2 regions of the Bacillus sp. NEAU-Y102 genome follow, and region 2 is predicted to be linked to the other one. Evidence: riboswitches for the same ligand, from Rfam matches in the RefSeq annotation. Region 2 holds a riboswitch; the other holds the start of a gene.
What was found. A riboswitch is a leader RNA that binds a small molecule or an ion and turns the genes downstream of it on or off. The one in region 2 is predicted to bind cyclic di-AMP.

Region 1 (3,146 bases), on a different contig from region 2:
ATAACGAAAGAAGAGAGAACTTCTCCATTTGATGTCATTTTATTTTCAACAAAAGCGTATCACTTAAACGAGGCTATTCAAGATTTGAAGCCGTTTGTTGGCGAAAATACTGTAATCATTCCATTGTTAAATGGTATCGCTCATTTATCACTACTACAAAAAGAATTCGGCGAAGAAAAAGTAATTGGCGGTTTATGCTTTATCGAGACGACATTAAACGATCAAGGAGAAATTGTACAAACTAGTGCTGCCAACAGACTTGTGTTTGGAGAAATTAAGTCTCAAAATTCAGAGAGAGTAAAGCATATTTCTAAAGCATTTGCAGGTACGAAGTCTAGTTTTGTTTTAAGTGAAAATATTACGCAAGATATGTGGCATAAATATTTATTTATTACTGTAATGTCAGGTGTGACAACGTTAATGCGTGCACCAATTGGACCAATCCGTGAAAGTGAAGGCGGCCGTGATTTTATCCGTAATGTGTTTGAGGAATCTGTACAAATCATGAGAGTATTAGGAGCTCCAGTAAAGGGAAATATTGCCCAGGAACATATGAAAACGATTGATAAAATTTCGTATGATATGAAGTCATCGATGCAGCGTGATATGGAAAAGGGTTCATTTATTGAAGGGAAGCACTTGCAAGGATATTTACTGGATGTAGCAGAGAAATTTTCTATAGCGGCACCATTATTAGGAACTATATATCAAAATTTAAAGGTGTATGAAGAGATGACCTTTAACAAATCTGTAATAGAATTAGATGTATGAAAAAATAAAAAAGATAGCAATATATAAGTGTATTGCTATCTTTTTTATTTTTTTGTATGACAAATCATTTATTTCTTTTCGTTCTATCTGTCAAATTTATTTCCTGTTCACGTTTACCATATAACTGATTAATTTCATTTGCTACTGCATCTAAATATGAATCGGAAAAAATAGGCTTCTTTTCTTTAGACATATGGGTCTCCTTTGTGGATTTTTTAGTATTCATTATGTATATTTCTCAGCGGATTATGCGCAATCATTTTAATTTTTTTCTTATTAAAAATTTTTGTTTACTTTTTGAAAATAAAGGAGTATTATAATCCACAGTTTCAATTTTCTAAATCGCTGAAACCGCATGGTACGGGGGACCCGTTTTTACGGATTAGTACATAATCCGATGGGGTGAATCCTTGAAAAAGGTAGGGCTACTCATAGGCCCGAATCCGACAGCTAACCTCGTAAGCGTTATATTGAGAAGGAAGGTGGAGCTTGTGCGACAAAAAAAATAATGTCTACAAGTCTATTTCGCTATGGCTTGTAGACATTTTTTGTTTTCTGAAGAAATAGTTTACTGGCTGTAACAAGCAGAAAAGTTCGTACAAAATTATTGGAGAGTGGACAGCATTGGTTTCATCTATTAAAAGATTTTTAATTGGAAGACCGTTAAAATCAACGGAGCTTGGAGAACAAAAGCTTAATAAAACGAAAGCTTTAGCTATTTTATCTTCTGACGCATTGTCATCAGTTGCTTACGGTCCAGAGCAAATTTTAATTGCTTTAGCAGGTGTTGGAGCGATCGCCTATTGGTATTCCATTCCGATCGCTGTTGGGGTATTAGTATTATTGACAGCCCTTATTTTATCTTATCGTCAAATTATTTTTGCTTATCCGCATGGCGGGGGAGCGTATGTTGTATCAAAAGAAAATTTAGGGATGAATCCAGGCTTAATTGCTGGAGGATCTTTATTAGTTGACTATATTTTAACTGTTGCGGTAAGTGTGTCCGCGGGTACAGATGCAATTACTTCTGCGTTTCCTAGCTTACATGCACATAACGTAATTATTGCGGTTATATTTGTTATATTAATTACGATATTAAATTTAAGAGGAGTAACGGAATCAGCTTCCGTGCTAGCATATCCTGTTTATTTATTCGTTTTAGCACTATTTATATTAATTGGTGTGGGCATATATAATATTTTAACTGGTCATGTTTCACCTACTTTACATGCGCCGATTGGAACACCAGTTGCAGGAATTAGTTTATTTTTATTACTAAGAGCATTTGCATCAGGTAGTTCTGCTTTAACAGGTGTTGAAGCAATTTCAAATGCAATTCCGAACTTTAAAGATCCTGCGCCAAACAATGCTGCAAAAACATTGCTTGCAATGGGTGCATTACTTGCTGTGTTATTTTCAGGAATTGTATTTTTAGCTTATTATTACGGAGTGACTCCGAGTAAAGAAGTAACAGTTGTTTCTCAAATTGCTGAACAAACATTTGGACGTAATTTCATGTACTATTTCATACAAGGTACAACAGCTTTAATATTAATTCTCGCTGCTAATACAGGCTATTCTGCATTTCCTTTATTAGCGGTTAACCTTGCAAAAGATAAATTCATACCGAGAATGTTTACGATTAGAGGAGACCGTTTAGGTTACTCAAACGGTATTATTATACTTGGAGTTGCTTCGATTATTTTAATTGTAGCTTTCCAAGGACAAACAGAACATTTAATTCCACTATATGCAGTAGGTGTATTTATTCCATTTACACTTTCTCAAACAGGGATGGTATTAAAATGGCTTCGGGAAAAACCTGAAGGATGGGCTTTAAGATTAACGGTTAATTTAATTGGTGCAGTTATTAGTTTTATCGTAATGAGCATGTTCTTTTTAACTAAATTTGCACAAGTTTGGTCGATACTTATTTTCTTACCTGCAATCATATTCTTATTCCACAGAATTAAGAAGCACTATGATGCGGTAGGTGATCAGTTAAGTTTAAAAACTTGTGAACCACTTGTTCCGATTAAGGGAAATGTAATCGTCGTTCCGGTAGCTGGTATGACTCACGTAGTAGAAAATTCATTGAACTATGCTAAGGCTCTTTCGGCAGATCAAGTTATTGCTGTATATGTTGCTTTTGACAGGGAAGAGGAAAAGAAATTTGAAGAGAAATGGAAAAAGTGGCAACCTGAAGTTAGGCTTGTTACATTACATTCTCATTATAGAAGTATTATCCAGCCGCTAACGAAGTTCATCGATACAGTGCAATATAAGGCAAGTGAATCGAATTACCGCGTTACGGTCGTTATACCACAGTTCATTCCGAAAAAAGGTTGGCATAACATTCTTCATAATCAATCCAG
Region 2 (3,146 bases):
GAATGATGCAACAGGCCCACGTAATATACTTTGTTTTGCCCCATCAATCGTTTGTGCTGTAACCGCTCCATCTAACGTTTGCGGTACACCAAGTGCGACAAAGACTAGCGCCGCAATAAATGCGATAGGAAGAAACACTCTCGTTAGTGCTCTCGTAAAATCAACGAAAAAGTTACCAAGTTCTTTTCCAGCGAGCCCTCTTATAAATGCCATAACGAGTGCTAATGTCGTTGCCGGTGCTGCAAACATTAAAAATGTAATTCCGATTAATTGTGATAAATAAGATAAACCATTTTCACCGCTATAATGCTGTAAGTTTGTATCAGCCATAAAACTAATTGCTGTATTAAAAGCGAGCGTAGGCTCCATTCCTTCAATATGTGCTGGATTTAGCGGCAACACACCTTGTAATCTGAAAATGAAATATACGACAACAATCATAAATCCATTGAGTAAAACTAATGATAATGCGTACTGTTTCCACGTTTGATTGTATTCTTTTACACCCGTAATTTTAAAAATAAGTTTTTCAAAAGGGCCGAATACTTTATCTAGCATTTTGCTACCTTGAAAAGCTTTTTCTAAATAAATCCCCATTGGCTTTGCTACTAAAATAAACAAGAGCATTGTAATAATGACTGCAACCCAAATCATAATGAATGATTCCCCCTAATTAAAACTTCTCTGGATTTAATAATGCATACACTAAATACACTGTAATTGCTGCGACTATAACCGATAAGACAATCATCATGATTGCTTTCCTTCTTTCACAACTTTATCTGACCAACTTGCAAGACTTGCCATCGATGCAACTAATAAAATAAAAATCCCGACCATTACAACATCTAACATAACTATCCCTCTCTTCATTTTGTTAAAATTTACCATTTAAATATTAAAAAAGAACACTGAGCTCTACTCAGTGTTCAAAAAATGAACAACAAAAAGTAAACCTCCTCTCTAAACGCTTACGAGGTTAGCTGTCGGATTCGGGCCTAAAGAGTAGCCCTACTTTCAAAACTGAAAGATTCACCCCAAGTGACGATGCACAAAATTGGTTCCCCCGCTCCATTTCTGGAACTCAGCGATTTTAGGTTTTTTTGGAAATTTTATGAATGATTTATGAGAGTAAATATACTCCTCTATATTTCACTTGTAAAGGGGTAAATTACTGAAAATAAGAAAATATCCATCTATTTAAACGCTTACATTGAGTATTATTAATATTCTTTCATCTATTTACTCGTCTTTTCTTTCATTTTCACAGAAATGATCTTTTCAATACGAAATAAAAAGAGCGAATGACATAAAGTGCATAGCTTGTTGCACTTAGCATTCGCTCTTTTTATTTCACTATTTATTCTCCTCGTAAAAAAGCACGTAAATTTCTCCCGCGAATATAAACCTGTGACAATTCTGCATGTAGCTGCTCATATTCGGTAATATCCACCTCTAAATACAAAGCATCTTTTGATGGTAATATAATATACGGCCCTGGAAAAAGGGGATCGATCTGAACCAATTCTTGAACTCGCTCTACCGATACTGCCCAACGATTTGCTATATCTCCAAGTAATAGTACCTTCATCATTTCTTCCCCCGCTCTATTCAAAAAATAAAAAAGAAATATTATCACAATTTGTAAACACGACAAACTTAGCTCCAATTGTTTCATAGAGCCTCGCTGGATATCGTTTATTCCTTGTAACAACAGTAATAGGTGCTTGAAAAGAAAAGCGAATGTGTTCTGTGAAAAAACTAACGATTGGAAGCTCATCCCCTAGTAAAATCACCTTCTTAATACACTCAAAAATACTAGTAAAGTCCTGCTCCTTACTGCAACTATAAGTCCAATCAAACCCACAATTCCTAACTTCAGCCGCTATCTCTTCATTTGCCGTAAAAATAATTAACTCATGTTGAAATGATACTAGATCTCTTAAACTATCTACCTTACTTTCTTCTCCAACACAAATAAGTGTTAGTTCCATGTACCTCATCCTCCTTAGTATAAAAGAAATCAAACATAGATTGATATTCCCCTATACTAATCAGATCGATGAAGTGATGTATCCATCATGGCACCGTCCTCTCTCAAGACGCTTACGAAGTTAGCTGTCGGATTCGGACTTTGAGAGTAGCCCTACTTTCAAAGTTGAAAGATTCACCCCTAGTGCAGACGCACAAATTGGTTCCTCCGCTCCATATAATTGGACTCAGCGTTTACAAAAAAATATATTCTGGCTGATATATTACTCCTGTATTTTGAAAAAGTAAACAGAAAAAAAGCCAGTTATAAAACTGGCTTTTCACTTATCTATACACGCGTTCTATTCACTTTATACGCAAAATGATTCGTCGGTCCATGACCACTACCAATATTCAATGGCTCTTCAATTGCTATACTAATAAATCGTTTTGCTTCTTGAACAGCATCTTCAATTGAGTATCCTTTCGCAAGTCCTGCTGTAACCGCTGAAGCAAATGTGCACCCACTTCCGTGCGTTTGCTTTGAAGGAATTCGCTCGCTTCTAAACTCAATAAATTCTTCTCCATCAAAGAGGAAATCAATTACTTCATTACCTTGATATTCTGCATGTCCGCCCTTCATAAGCACATATTTAGCACCTAATTTGTGCAATACTTTTGCAGCTTCCTTACTATCTTCAACATTATGAATCTCCATCCCAGTTAACACTTCTGCTTCTGGAACATTCGGTGTTATAACGGTTGCTACTGGTAATAAATATTCTTGTAATGCATGAACTGCTTCTTGCTGTAATAATGATGCACCGCCTTTTGCGATCATAACGGGATCTAGCACAATATTATTCCAGCCAAATTTTTTAATTTGTTCTGCAACAATTTGAATTATTTCACTACTAAATAACATTCCTAGTTTCACTGCATCTGGTGTTAAATCCGTACCAATTGAATTCAGCTGTTCTGTAATACCTTCTAAAGGAACAGGATATACCCCTTGAACGCCAAGCGTGTTTTGAGCAGTAATTGCCGTAATAGCCGTCATTCCGTATACACCAAGCTCTTGGAATGTTTTTAAATCTGCCTGAATTCCAGCACCACCGCCGCTATCAGACCCTGCAATTGTTAAAGCTTTATTCACTTTCATCCCACTCATCCTT

Region 1: another riboswitch for cyclic di-AMP. It lies ahead of ACYFX0_RS14590 (APC family permease); the one in region 2 lies ahead of ACYFX0_RS26880 (hypothetical protein).

The regions. Positions count from the first base shown of each region.
Region 1 is NZ_JBTWFK010000005.1:114,277-117,422, reverse strand. It holds gene panE (2-dehydropantoate 2-reductase) at 1-771, shown strand, start outside; gene ACYFX0_RS14595 (hypothetical protein) at 836-964, opposite strand; cyclic di-AMP (ydaO/yuaA leader) riboswitch at 1,105-1,251, shown strand; gene ACYFX0_RS14590 (APC family permease) at 1,396-3,146, shown strand, end outside.
Region 2 is NZ_JBTWFK010000014.1:13,445-16,590, reverse strand. It holds gene kdpA (potassium-transporting ATPase subunit KdpA) at 1-654, opposite strand, end outside; gene kdpF (K(+)-transporting ATPase subunit F) at 674-751, opposite strand; gene ACYFX0_RS26890 (SipW-dependent-type signal peptide-containing protein) at 751-855, opposite strand; cyclic di-AMP (ydaO/yuaA leader) riboswitch at 955-1,100, opposite strand; gene ACYFX0_RS26885 (hypothetical protein) at 1,361-1,594, opposite strand; gene ACYFX0_RS26880 (hypothetical protein) at 1,608-1,994, opposite strand; cyclic di-AMP (ydaO/yuaA leader) riboswitch at 2,088-2,235, opposite strand; gene thiD (bifunctional hydroxymethylpyrimidine kinase/phosphomethylpyrimidine kinase) at 2,321-3,133, opposite strand.